Regions from separate parts of the Prevotella sp. P5-126 genome, predicted to be linked through region 1. Evidence: riboswitches for the same ligand, from Rfam matches in the RefSeq annotation. Region 1 holds a riboswitch; the other holds the start of a gene.
The links. A riboswitch is a leader RNA that binds a small molecule or an ion and turns the genes downstream of it on or off. The one in region 1 is predicted to bind cobalamin.
Positions count from the first base shown of each region.

Region 1 (7,523 bases):
CTACGGTTGTTAAGCCAAAAGCGAAGAGTACTGCACCAGCTACTCCTCCTACTTTGAGATTGACTGTTCCACCAATTGCAATGCAGATACCAGCCAAAATAGCCAACGGAAAATGTGTGTTGAATGTTTCTTTTAGGTTCATATTTATATTATTTAATTTGAATTCAATGATCTACGACATGTACTGTGACTCTCTTGTTTCTTTTAACGTTCCATCTCTCTAAAATCTGAAGGTAGATAACCAGTATGGCGCTTGAAGTGTTTTACAAAATATGAAGGATCGTCATACCCTAACATGTAAGCAATTTCTTTAATCATTAAATCAGAATAAAGAACAAGACGTTTGGCCTCCAATATGATGCGGTTATTAATGAAAATCAATGGAGATTTTCCAGAACACTCGTTGACGCTATTGCTGAGTGAACGGACGGACACATTTAAACGATTAGCATATTCTTGAACAGTATGCAGTTGTCTGTATTCCTGTTCAAGTAACTGTCTGAAACGGATAAAAAGTAGGTGGGAAGGTTTACGATAATCAACAGTTTGTTCTGCCTCATGTTTGCCGTATCGTTCTATTTTTGCAAGAAAGATGGTTAGTAGTGATTTTAAGATGTCTATATTACCCAATTCACCATTTCTCTCCGCTTCTAACTCCATTTCGTGTATTAACGGTTGAAGTAACTTTGATGTTGGCTCGTCTATAATATAATATGGTGTTCCTTCGTAGGTATGAAACGCGTTGTATTCAAGGAATAAACGACTGATATTGGTGGAAGAATTTGAGACTTTTATCAAATCAGTACACATTTTTATAGCAACACCCCGATAGTTGTCTTTACAATCGAAATGGTGAATCTGTCCAGGAGACAGAAAAAATATGGTGCCTGGAACAACCTTGTAATCAACGAAGTCCACCGTGTGTATTCCTTCACCATCCTGAAACCATAGAATTTCATAGAATGAGTGGACATGTGCCATACAATCGTCAATGTCACTTGTGGCAAAGAGTTCGGGTATGTGCTCTACTCGAAATCCATTTCCACCAGGTGCATTACAGACGGTTTGGTAAATATGACTCAGATTTATTTCTGACATAGTATTATCTAATAAAATTCATGGGTGTCCATGCTTCGCGTTCTGGAAGGTCTGAAGAATTATTGTTGTTTAGTTTTTTTAACATCCATGCCATGTTGTTGGCCAATGTACGCATGGTTTGCATACCTTCAATATCTTGTGCGGCTTCGCCTTCGCCTCTTCCATAAGCCAGATTCCAATATTGGGAAGTCACAATCGGCATGTTCATCATTTGGAAAGGCATGAGTATTGTTTGATATACTGCAGAAGCACCACCACGACGACAAACTGCTACGGCAGCTGCTGGCTTTCCAATGAAGTATGCCCCTCCTGCATAAAGCATACGCTGTTGAAGGCAAAGTAACTGACCTGATGGTTGACCGTAATAGACGGGAGAGCCTATGATGACTCCATCGCAATGAGACATGCTTTCGATGACGGAGTTTGTTATGTCATCAGAAAACACACATTGTCCGTTGCCGTTCTCTTTGCATTTATTGCAGGCGATGCAACCGCGAACAGGTTTCTTACCAATCCATAGGATGGTACTTTCTATTCCGTGGATACTAAGTTGTTTTGATATCTCCGTTAAGGCAGTATAAGTATTACCTTCCTTTCGTGGACTTCCATTAATGAGTAGAACTTTCATAACAATTTGTTGAAGAGTCTTGTTGTAAATCGTACACTAAGTTTATTTTGAAGGCAAATTTACTAATTTCTACTGAATTGAGCAACGTCTTTTGATTCAAAGTGCGAATAACATAGAAGAAAAAGTGAAAAACTCTTTGTAATTAGTGCAAAATATAGTAAATTCGCAGTCGGAATAGAAAAAAAAGACTTATGCAGAACGTATGTGTTTTTACAGGAGCAAGACCGAACTTTGTAAAGGTCGCTCCAATTGTGAGGGCCATCATTAAGACAGAAGGTATTGCCTATCAATTGGTATATGCAGGACGTCAAGATGATCCTACCCTTGAAGCATCATTGTTTGATGATCTTCAGATGCCAAAACCAGATATATATCTCGGTGTTGATTGTGAAAATCTTAATGAACTGACAGGAAGAGTGATGGCTGAGTTTGAAAATTATCTTAATCATCATTCTACAGATATTGTTATCGTCGTTGATGACCTTGCTTCTACCATGGCAGCTGCCATAGTAACAAAGAAACGAGGTGTAAAATTGGCTCATCTTGTTGCTGGTACTCGTTCCTTTGATATCAATATGCCGAAGGAAATCAATCGCTTGGTCATTGATGGATTGAGTGATTTGTTGTTTACGGCAGGTGTTAGTAATAATAGTATTGTTACTCGTGAAGGTGCTGATATGCAAAAAATTTACATGGTTGGCAATATCCTGATGGACTCATTGCGTGCTAATCATGACAGATGGACGAGACCTCAATGTCTTGAAAATGTGTCAGACGGTCAGTATATTGTCTTGACTCTTAATCGCAAAGTACTCTTGGCAGATACAGATAAACTCCAACACCTCCTTGCTACTATAATCGATGTGTGCACTGGATGTGAAATTATTGCGCCATTACGTGGAGTAGCAAGAGAAGCTGTGGAAAAATTGTCGCTACCTATAACCCTTGTTCCAACATTGTCGTATTTGGAATTTGGTTACCTTGCTGCACATGCTAAAGGTGTGATAACGGATTCTGGTAATGTGGCAGAAGAAGCCACATTCAATCATGTACCATGTATCACTCTTAATAGTTATACAGAACATATTGAAACGGTGAATGTAGGTACTAATGTGTTAGTAGGTGAGGATTGCCAAAAATTGCATGATGCCTTGAAATTACTGATGGCTGGCAATTGGAAACATGGTGATTTGCCTGACCGTTGGGATGGACGTTCGGCAGAGCGTATTGTACAGACGCTTCTTGATTTATAATACTAAGAATAGCAAATGCGTTCAATCTTGGCCATTTCCATTTTGCCAATTCTTGTAGCTTGGCTGTTGGATAAGATATTAGGTGACCCGATGTGGTTACCGCATCCTGTTGTGCTGTTTGGTAAAATCATACATAAGTGCGAAACAATATTAAACAAAGGCCATTGGAAACGGACAAAGGGAGCGGTAATGGCTGTTGTGCTTATTATAATGACTTTTGTCTTGACCGATTACCTTTTGAAAATAGCGTTGGATGTGTCTGTTTATCTATGGATGACCGTGACAACCATACTTGTGTTTTACTGTTTGGCAGGAACAACACTGATTCGTGAAGTTAGACAAGTTTTCTACGCTCTTGATATTTCATTACACAAAGGACGTGAGCGTGTAGCTCGCATAGTAGGGCGAGACACAGCTAATCTTACAGCTCAGGAGGTACGTTCGGCAGCATTAGAAACCATGTCAGAAAACCTAAGCGATGGTGTCGTGGCGCCACTCTTTTGGTTGGTACTACTGGGCGTGCCGGGAATGATGGCATATAAAATGGTCAATACTCTCGATTCTATGATAGGTTACCATAATGAACGCTATCTTCGTTTTGGAACTTGGGCAGCACGCATTGATGATGTAGCCAACTACATACCAGCTCGATTGACAGCATTGATGATGATATTGACTTCAAGTTTTTATCGTTGGTGGAGCAGGTTACGTTTTGTAGCAAAACATGGCAGAATGCATGCAAGTCCTAATAGCGGCTATCCAGAAGCTGCATTAGCATCTATTCTTGATTGTCGTTTTGGTGGATCTCATGATTATTTTGGTCAACGTTTTTATAAACCATATATCGGAGACTGTGATCGCCAACTAAGTACGAAAGATATGATCATTGCCATTGGTGTTAACCAAAGAGTCGAGATTGTTATGATGGTAATTGTATGTGCATCGATTTTGTTTTGAGTACAGAAAAAATTGATATTTCTTTGTTTTTGAGATGTAAACTATAATATTTATCAAATGGCTATAAGTTCACAATCGAATCATAGGAAAAAACTTAATCCACTAATGTTTGTGGGAACAGGAAGTGATGTTGGAAAGAGTGTTGTAGCTGCTGCGTTTTGTAGAATATTTCGGCAAGACGGATATCGCCCAGCTCCATTTAAAGCACAAAACATGTCGCTCAACTCGTATGCCACTCCCGATGGATTAGAATTAGGACGCGCTCAGGCTGTACAAGCTGAAGCGGCAGGAATCCCTTGTGAGGCCGATATGAATCCCATCTTGCTGAAACCGCAGTCTGACCATACATCGCAAGTAGTCTTGTTGGGACGTCCTGACAGCAATCAGTCTGCTGGAAGCTATTTTCGAAAGGAAGGACGAGATCGCTTTCGTAATGTTGCTCATGAAGCATTTAATCGTTTGGCATCCCGTTTCAATCCTATTGTGATGGAAGGGGCAGGAAGTGTTTCTGAAATCAATTTGCGCGAGGTAGATATTGTCAATATGCCTATGGCTCTTTATGCCCATGCAAATGTAATTCTTGTTGCAGATATTGACCGCGGTGGCGTTTTTGCTAGTATTTATGGCAGTATTATGTTGATGACACCTGAAGAACGAAGTCACATGAAAGGTATTATTATCAATAAATTCCGTGGAGACATCAGTCTCTTCGAATCAGGCGCGAAAATGATAGAGCAACTATGTGGAATACCAGTTCTCGGTATCCTGCCTTATTTTCGTGATATTCATATTGAAGAAGAGGATAGTGTCTCGCTGCAGGTTAAGTCGAGACAGGCTGTAAAAGGCAAGGTAAATGTTGCAGTAGTATTGTTGCGCCACATGAGCAATTTTACAGACTTTGATGCATTAGAACAAGATTCACGACTGCATCTTTATTATACCAACAATCCTGCTGATCTTGAAGATGCAAATATCATCATCGTTCCTGGATCCAAATCTACGATAGATGATCTTTGTCTGTTACGTCAGAATGGAATGGCAAAAGCTGTTGTAGAAGCACGAAAACGTGGCGTTACGGTGCTAGGCATATGTGGCGGCTATCAGATCTTGGGAAAGGAAGTACGAGACCCGAATCATGTCGAGGGTGAAATCGAGCGATTGCCAGGGTTGGGACTTTTGCCTGTCGTGACAGTTATTGGTGGTGAAAAAACTACTCGACAAGTTACATTCCAATGTCCTACGCTGGTAAAAGATGAAAATGTCAAGCTTCGCGGTTATGAAATTCACATGGGAACGACAACACTTGATGACAATGCTCAGTCGATGAATCTATTTAATAACCAAACAACTGATGGATGTTTCGTTGATGATCGCTGCATGGGCACCTACATTCATGGAATACTTGATAATGCACCTATTGTTGATGTTTTATTGTCACCATATCTGAAAGATGCTCAACAGCAGTCTGTCTTTGACTATGAAACCTATAAAAACCAACAATATGATTTGTTGGCAGATCATGTTAGACAACATGTTGACATGGAACGCATTTATCGCATTCTTACTACGTCTGATTAGCTTTAACTGACAGATAAAGCAGATGTCGCATTTGTGGCAAAAGAAAGAAAAACATAATTCTTCTTTGTTTTTCGCTTACAAATTCGTAATTTTGCAAACGCATTGAGAATAGAAGGGAATGAGGTGAAAATCCTCGACTGTCCGGCAGCTGTAAACAACCCTATATCGACGTGAACAACAAAGTCACTGGTTTGTTACCGGGAAGGCGTTCGCGATCAGGTTGACAAGTCAGAATACCAATTCCAAGCATAAACAAAATTTTTCATCGTACTCTTGGGCTAGGCGATGAGATGTTTATAAATATGAAGAAATTCAATTTGTCGATAATTGCAATGCTTGTCTCTGTAAGCGCAATGGCGCAGACAGACACCATAACAAGCCGTGTTCATCAATTGAAAGAAGTGACTGTGACTAAGAGTCAGCGCAAGCGAATGCTCACAAGTACAGCACCTTTGCAAATGATGGACCGAAAAGACATGCTTACTATGGGAGTAACAGATATGGCAGACGCACTTCATCGAATGTCGGGCGTTACGCTACGCGACTATGGCGGTGCAGGAGGCATGAAGACCGTGGCTGTGCGTGGTTTTGGAGCAAAGCATACCGGTGTAAGTTATGACGGTGTTATGCTTAGTGATTGCCAGAGCGGCGAAATAGACCTTTCTCGTTATTCGCTTGATAATGTCGCCAAGTTATCGTTGGTAATTGGTGATAATGATGATATTTTCATTCCTGCACGTCAGGCGGCATCATCAGCAGTTCTCAACATACAGACATTGCCTTTACCTTCTGATGAAAGAAAACCGCATTTAACTTCTCAGTTGAAGATGGGGTCATTCGGATATGTTAGTCCCTATTTGCGATATGAACAGAGTTTTTCTAAGGCCTTTGCCGTGTCTGCTGTAGCTGAATATATTTATGCCGAGAATGATTATCCTTATGAGATTAGAAATGTAAAGACTGTGACGAAAGATCGTCGTACTAACAGTCTCATGAGTAGCGGACATGGCGAGTTAAACTTTTCATGGCAACCTCATGCAACAAATCGATTGACAGGTAAGATTTACTATTATGACAATTCACGTCAGTTGCCTGGTATCGTCCATTATTATACTAACGTAAGTGGGGAGACTCTTCATGACCGCAACTTCTTTGTACAGGCGGGGTACCAAAAACGTTGGGGAAATACGTGGGCGTTGAAAACCATTGCCAAAGTAAATTGGTACGAATCTATCTATCACGACAAACTAATGCCTGGCGCTGTTAACGATGCAAGTTATTGGCAACGGGAATATTATGCTTCTGCTGCCCTGCTGTTTGTCCCAACGAAACATTGGGCAATGGATTATTCTGCAGATTATTCTTTTAACAATCTGAATGGCAGTTCATGGCGCGCCATTATTGGACATCCGTTTCGCCATAGTATTCTTCAGTCCGTTACTGTAAAATATCAAACTGGTCGTTGGGTCATGACGGGAAAACTGTTGCATTCGCTTTTTATCAACCGTCAGAAGAACGTCGAACAGACAGATCGTACCGATGTGCAAATAAATTCTGCACGAAATATGCGTCGTCTCTCACCATCGCTGTCGTTGTCATACAAACTGCTTGAAGATGAGGAACTCTTTCTGCGTGCCAGTTACAAAAATATTTTTCGTTCTCCCACCTTTAATGAGAGTTACTACTATCATTATGGCAGTACCGAATTGAATCCCGAATTAACTGACCAGTGGAATATAGGTGTGACATACTCACCTCATCTCTCACGTTACACTACTGCAATGTTTATGTTTGACAGTTATATCAATAAGGTGAAAGACATGATAGTAGCAGTACCATATAATATGTTTGTTTGGACGTGTATCAATGTCGGTAACGTGCGCAGTATAGGCATCGACGCAACAATGCAGGTTGAACACCAGTTCAATAAAGCTCATGGGTTGATGCTCTCTGGAAGTTATAGTTTGCAAAAGGTGCAAAACCGAACTAATCCTGAGTCGCCCAACTAC
Region 1 is NZ_NPIZ01000001.1:70,082-77,604, forward strand. It holds gene CIK90_RS00305 (formate/nitrite transporter family protein) at 1-142, opposite strand, end outside; gene CIK90_RS00310 (AraC family transcriptional regulator) at 205-1,098, opposite strand; gene CIK90_RS00315 (flavodoxin family protein) at 1,103-1,726, opposite strand; gene CIK90_RS00320 (UDP-N-acetyl glucosamine 2-epimerase) at 1,918-2,979, shown strand; gene cbiB (adenosylcobinamide-phosphate synthase CbiB) at 2,995-3,936, shown strand; gene CIK90_RS00330 (cobyric acid synthase) at 3,994-5,514, shown strand; cobalamin riboswitch at 5,584-5,774, shown strand; gene CIK90_RS00335 (TonB-dependent receptor) at 5,817-7,523, shown strand, end outside.

Region 2 (7,523 bases), on a different contig from region 1:
CATCCTCGTAAGCCGCATAATAGGTTTTCGATTGTAGTCTGCCATTGACATTAGCCGACAAGCGGTAGATGCCCCAAGCGCGGCTATAACTTGCCGACAGCGTAAGTGCATTCTTGATACTGCGGTCGAGAATCTGCCATTCGTCGCCCGATTTCGATTGTGCATAGGTATAGGCATAGTTCACATTGAAGTTGAATCCATCGACAGGATTAGCGTAGATGTTGACCTGTAGTCCTTTCACATCACCCTTGTCGCTATTGACATAGTGTGCATAAGACGTCATTTTGTTGGCTTGTTCATCTGTCATTTCAGGAAATTCAGCCTTCAGCATCTCACGCAATGGGTCAGTGAGCTTGATATTATCCTTGATAATCATGTCGTTGATGCGGTTGATATAACCCATGACCGACAGCGAGAAGCGGCTAACGCGATATTCTGCTCCCAGCGATACATAGTGGCTGGCTTCCGATTTCAAGTTTTTGTTGCCAAACGACACCTGTGGTTTTCCGCGATTGACAGAGAAGTAACGGTAATAGAGTTCGTCGAGTCCGGGAGCTCTGAATCCGTTGCTATAGGTTGCTCTGAGTCGTATAGGTCCGTTGCTAAACATCAGTGCCACCTTTGGTGTCAGTCTGCTACCAAACTCCTTATGGTAGGTATAGCGTGCACCAACGGTAGCTTTGAGGTGTAGTGGCAATGCCATTTCGTGCTGTCCATAGCCAGAAAGGGTATAGGCATTATTGTCTATGTTTCCTGATGTAGTCACCAACATATCGTTGCGCCAATCAACACCGAAGATGGTTGTAGAGTTTTGGGTGAGTCCGAGTATGGCTTTCACCTCGCCATCCATGGTGCGTTGCTTCTTCGACTGCACATAATCGCCCACCTTGTAGGTTTTGGTTTCTACGTCATACTCCTTTCCATAGCGGTAACGATCTACTGTAAAATCCGTCTGAATGGAGTTTCTTGAGTTCCATTTGTATATTCCTCCCACATTCCAGCGCAGCGATTTATAGCGCATTTCATAGTCGAGACCACCGGTGATGTCGGGGTTTGTATTGGGACGGTCAGTCTTTTTATATCCATACTCCATACCCGCATTGAATGCCAGTTGCTTGGTTGTCTGCCAAGTGAAGCGCTGACTGACCAGATTGTTTCTATATCCAGTAAACAAGGGCGACAGCGATTGCTGTGTTTTGTCCTCTTCTCCCTTCACATATTCCAGTGGGTTGATGCGATAACTGTCTGCCCTATCGTGTGAAAAGGAGGTGTATGATCCGAATCCATGGCTATAGATATCTACATTGACCTGCTCGGTAAACTGTCCTTTCCCACTTACCCGCGAGTTGGAAGTGGCACTGACAAGATTGCCTGTAGGTTGGTCTGTGATGATATTGATTACTCCTGCGATGGCATCGCTGCCGTACAGTGAACTTGCCGCACCGTCGAGTACCTCTATACGCTTCACTCTTGCCATGTTGATGCGATTGAGATCTGCGTTGTTGGAGATGTCTCCACTGAGTTTATGTCCATTGATGAGGATGAGAATATACTTTCCTCCGAGTCCGTTCAAACGGAGTTGCGACCCCATGGCATTAGGTGCCATGGAAAGTTGCGGCATAGTATGTGTGAGCGCATCAGCAAATGTAGTGATGCCCTGCTCTTTGATTTCCTTCGCCGAGAGTACGTGCACCGGTGTAGCAGTGACTCCCAAACGCTGATGATGCCCCGACCCCGTCACTACAACGGGATTGAGGCTCATCTGTTTGTCAGCATCTGCCGATCCGCTTTTGCTGTGGATCTGTGCCGATGCAACTATTGCGTTTACTGATAAGGCGAAGATAACGAGTAGTCTGTTGGTCTTCAAAGTTTATCAGATTTTATGTTTGTTTCTGGTTTATTCGGGGTTCTTTGAGTGATAGTAATCCACAGTTTCAGCGTTCTTGGTGTGTGCTTTATAGAGTGCGCGGACATTGGCAAACTCAAGCAGACCCTTTACAATTCCCTTGTCGTCGGTATAGCTATCGTCCTCGATGGTGTATCCCATGTGTTTGAAATACATCTTCCAACTGGTGTCTTCAACCTCACCTTCGTCGTTGGTCTCAAATCCATTGTCCCAAGCATCGTCGTCACCAGCCATATCGTTGTGGGCGTGGTCACCGGCGATAGACATCAGCGGAGCGCAATATACCTTACCGCTGGTGATGCCATCGTTGGCCATGCGCTGGTGAACGTGAGTTTTGAAGTTCTCCTTCATATCAACAGTTCCTACATAGTAGTTAGAGTTGTAAGCCTTCAGGGCTGTTTCCAACTGGGTGTAGCGAACATTAGCTTTGTAGGTATCGTAGGTGTCGGGGTTACCGTGACCCATGAACAACAAAGCGCCTTTCTGTGCATAAGAACTGAAGTTGTCGTTGAGTGCCTTAGCCAACTTATTCACGTCTGAAGGATATTCAGCCATCAGAGGATAGCCCAGCTTAAGGGTCATGGTGCTCAGATACTTATCGTCGAGGTCACCGTTAGAGTTGTTAGCGAAGTCTTTCATAGCGTTGATGACACGTGTGTATTCTTCTCCGGGAATCACCTGCATAGACTGAACGATGATTTCCTTATACTGCACACGTCCGAAAGCCTCCAGCCAGTATTTTGGCTCATAGAAGTTGCGGGGCTTTACGTGTTCGCCAGCCATAGCACGGTTGATACAGATAGCTGAAGAGAACGACAGATAGACGTCGTAACCAGGGAATTCTTTCTTGTATTCCTCTACGGTAAGGTCGAAAGCATCGTATGCCTGCTGCCATGTCGAACCAAATGCAACGACGAGAATAGCCTTGTCGTTTTTCTTCTGTGACTTAACGGTAGCATCTACTTCCTGCTGGTAACGCTCCATGTTTGACAGTTGTCCGCCCTTGGAGTCATCGTCGTCGTCACCACAAGCAACGAATGTTGAGGCAGTCAGCAATGCTACGGCTGCCATCATGAGAAATTTAATCTTCTTCATTGTCTTTTTGTTTGTTATAATGTTGATTATTAAAAATGTTTCTAATCTTCTTTCCTTTCGCAAATCTGACAGTCAGCGAGGCGAAAAGCGTAGTACCCGATGTGTTGGTACCGAGGTGTAATCCGTGTGGAGTTTTATCCACATAGTTGAAGATATTATCCACTCCAGCCTCTATACGGTAGGTCATGTGTTTACTTTTTCCAAGGTCGTGGGTGGTGCTGAGACGCCATATCTGGTATCCCTTACCGTTGCCGTTGGTCTGATAGTAGCGTTTGGTTGACATCTTGCCATAGATGCCGACACCCATCTGATAGTTGGTGGCAAACTGATGGTTCCATGTAGCGAAGACGTTGGCTTTATGGTGTGCCATGCCATCGATGGTGACATTGACCATTCTGTCGTGTGTGGTGTCGTAGATATTGGCTTTGGTATCAAGGTAACTATACCCTGCCCCGATACTCAGATGGTCTGTGGTGTATCGCAGATTGACATCCACACCATAGGTTTTGGCATCTTCCATGTTGTGATAGCGACGCACTTTACTGAGCATCTCACCATACTGTTGGCGGTAAACGTCTGGTGCTTCGCTCTTGGGTATGGTTACCAAGGCTATCATATCATCCACCTTATTATAATATCCCGTAACAGATACGTTGAAATGACCTATGGTATATTCGCCGTTTAGCGAGAAGTAATTGCTGGTTTGTGCCTTCAGGTCTGGATTTCCCAAAAACAGAATGATGCCGCTCATGTCGCGTGCATACTGGTAATTGAGCTCTTTGATGGTGGGTGTCTTAAATCCCTGGCTCCACGATGCTCTAAGTCTGAAGTCGCCAAGTTTAAGCATGGTAGAGAGTTTGGGGGTAAGTTTCCATCCGAAACTCTCGTTGCGGTTGAGTCGGAGTCCGGCTGTCACCTGGAGGATGTGCAGCAGTTGGAGTTCGTCTTGCACATAGATGGCCTCGGTATTATCGTCGGCGGTGCGTCCTTTGATGCTTGCAGGAGCTTTGAGATAATCGTAGCGTGCCTCAATACCGGCGCTGAGTTTGTTGGTTGGGGTGAGTGCAAACACACCTTTTAGATTAAACATGGTGCGCTCCTGATTGCTCATCAGCAGTTTTTGTCCGGTGAAATAGGGGTAGTCGAGAATGAAGTTGCCATCTTCATCGAAGCCTTCTGCCAGTGTTGTCGAGGTGAAAGCGTGGTAATAGGCATGTTTGTTCCAACTGACATCTGCCGTGACGAGGTCACCGCGATTAGTGGTCCATTGCATGCCGGCAACGGCTGAAGCGTTCTTATACTTTAGGTCATAGTTATAGACATCATATTTGGGATATTTGCCGCTCTTGCGGTATATACCCTTCTGATACCATGATCCTTCGGCATAGAGTTCTAATTGTTGGGTAGGATTCCATACCAACCGCTCTGCTATCTGCCAATTGGTAAACTCGTTTGCAGTTTTGCTTTTCGAGTCGGTGACGGGTGTTGCCGAACTTGGTGTATGTTCGGTGGCGGTATTCTGCCATCCGTCGTTGTGCTGAAGTTGAAAGTTGGTGTATGATTTCCATTGTCCAAAGCGCAGGGCAATGCCGTTGTGCTGTCTCACATCGTTATGCGATCCGTAGCGTGTCTTGTTTTCAAGCATCACGCCTTCATTATGCTTACGGGTGATAATATTGATGACTCCGGCTATGGCATCGCTTCCATAGAGTGCCGACGAGGCACCCTTGACAATCTCGATGCGCTCAATATTGTTGGGGTCGATAAGTCCGAGGTCGTTTTGTCCGCCTACATCACCATGCAGGCGCTTACCGTCGATGAGTATTAGGATATAGGAATTGCCCAGTCCGTTCATCTGCATTTGCGATCCCATGTCGCCCTGTTCGAAGTCGAACGATGCTGACAACTGGGAGAGTATGTCTTCGATGCTGCGTCCGGCAAAGGTTTTCAGCACCTGCCGATTGATGACTTCGGTCTGTACCGGAGCATCTTTCAACAAGTGGCGCGTACCAGTTCCTGTCACCACAACCTCTTGCAGCGACTCCTTGCTCTCAATGGTTTTCTGTGCTAAAACCGGCGGACACACTACTATAGCAAGTAGCAGACCCGCAATGTTTCTGCAAGTCATAATACCCTTATAATTCATTCTAAAATAAAATAGGAAATTGTCAACCCTTAATCCTGAGGGCGCAATGTCTTGTCTGGGCGTTTGCCTGAGATAGAACATATAAGGCAGGTCTTCTGGCTCTCCCCAGTCTGTCATACCTTCCCGAGTTGCCTCAGTGGCGTTATACTGACAAACTTGCTTCAAAGGGGGATTACAGCTGCAGGTACAGCTCCGGTCTTTCACCGGATTCCCTTGCATCATACGGCATCTGCCGTTGATTGCCTTTTCTTTCCGGGTGCAAATGTAGTCATTTTATGTTATATGGCAAAAAAATCATAGAAAAATCGGATTATTATCCTCCTTTTTTGTAATTTCGCACCCATGAAGCATACTTTCGCCCAATTTCTAATAGCGGCACCGGCATCTGGGTCGGGCAAGACCACCATTTCCATTGGTATGATGGCGGCGCTGGTGCGTCGCGGCAGGGTGGTGCAACCGTTTAAGTGCGGTCCCGACTATATCGATACAAAATATCACGGTATGGCGTGCCACCGATCGTCATACAACCTCGACCTCTTCATGGCGACAGATTCGCACGTGAAGGCTATCTACTCTGAGGCTTCGCGCGATGCCGATATATGTGTGGTGGAGGGCATGATGGGACTTTTCGACGGCTTTCAGCGCCAGCAAGGCAGTGCGGCACATGTGGCAGCCACACTCCATTTGCCGGTAATACTGGTGGTAGATGCCAGCCATACGGGCTATTCGGTGGCACCACTGCTACAGGGTTTGGCGCGTTACGATGCCGATGTCCATGTCAAGGGTGTTATATTCAATAAGGTGGGAAGTCCACGCCACGACCTCATGCTGCGTGAGGCGGCAGCCGATGCAGGGTTGGTGTGTCTGGGATGTGTACCGCGCCAGCGACAAGCGGAGGCTTCGTCGCGCTATTTGGGACTGGACTTTAGTCGTACCACGGATATGGACGAGATGGCAGACCTTGTGGAACAGCATGTGGATATAGACCGGTTGTTGCTGCTGACAAGTGGCGAGAGACCGCAGGAAACTATCGACCATCACACCGATAGACCACTATCAGACTGCCACATCGTAGTGGCTCGCAACGACGATTCGTTTTCGTTTGTCTATCAGCACCATATCGATTTACTGCAACGCTTGGGCAGGGTTACCTTTTTCAATCCCGAAGACAACCAGCCGATACCGGCAGACACCACCCTACTCTATCTGCCGGGAGGCTATCCCGAACAGCATTTAGAGGCATTGCAACGCGCCCAACAAACCAGAGCGAGCATACGCCGCTATGCCATCAGTGGCGGAAAGATACTGGCGGAGTGTGGCGGCATGATGTATCTCTGCAAGGATATCGTCAGCGACGAAGGTACGTACGAGATGTGTGGCGTACTGCCCTACTCTATTGGCAGCCGAAAGAGCGACCGAAAACTATCTTTAGGCTATCGCCGCGTGATAGTTGGAGAGAAGGAATATCGCGGTCATGAGTTTCATTACTCCCAGTTTTTGCCGCCACTGCCCCACTCCGGCGCCGATGTGTTTAACGCTCGCAATGAGCAAACGCCTTCGCCGTTTATCATCGAAGGCAATGTGGTGGCGAGCTATACCCACTTGTATTGGCAGGACGAAGTGCCGTTCTTTGGCAAATGACAATAAACCACAGTAGGACAAAAGACCTTTGTTGCCACTGCTACACAATAAGCATAACGTACTGATATAATGTACGTTTCAACACTTTTCAACATACTTTCCTCAGCAAATCAATTTGTTTTCCTCAGCAAATCAATTTGTTTTCCTCAGCAAATCAATTTGTTTTCCTCGGCAAATCAATTTGTTTTGCTCAACTACATGACGTTTGCAGCCATGCTGAATGACGTTCTCGATGACGTTGAATGACGTTCTCGATGATGCTGAATGACGTTGATGACTATGCAATTTCAATGAGTTTGGTCAGCAAATTCATTGAGTTTGCTGAACCACATGACGCTTATAGGTATTTAATCTTCTATATACCAATAGGTTACACCATATCAAAAAAATCACTGAAAAACAGGGTATCAGGACGATACGCAACCCACTGTCTGCTGAAACAACTGTCAGCTACGGCTGAGAAGTGATGCGGAATGAAAGAAAAACAGTCTCCGACAAACAGCGTGTCGGAGACTGAAAAGAGTAGGGGATATCAACTGTTTGGAGTTGAAAAACTGTAGAAAGTACTACTACCTGACATTGTTGCCAGCATAAAAACATCGGCTGGAGAAAACACAGACTTAATATGCCTGCTCGTGAACACCCTTCACAGCACGACCACTGGGGTCGTTCAGATGTTGGAACGAACGGTCCCATGCCAATGCTTCGGCAGTGCTGCATGCCACGCTTGGCACA
Region 2 is NZ_NPIZ01000053.1:184,515-192,037, forward strand. It holds gene CIK90_RS05720 (TonB-dependent siderophore receptor) at 1-1,867, opposite strand, end outside; gene CIK90_RS05725 (sirohydrochlorin cobaltochelatase) at 1,898-3,001, opposite strand; gene CIK90_RS05730 (TonB-dependent siderophore receptor) at 2,988-5,129, opposite strand; cobalamin riboswitch at 5,215-5,409, opposite strand; gene CIK90_RS05735 (cobyrinate a,c-diamide synthase) at 5,490-6,788, shown strand; gene asnB (asparagine synthase B) at 7,409-7,523, opposite strand, start outside.
Region 2: linked by a shared signal. The riboswitch ahead of CIK90_RS05730 (TonB-dependent siderophore receptor) and the one ahead of CIK90_RS00335 (TonB-dependent receptor) in region 1 are both predicted to bind cobalamin.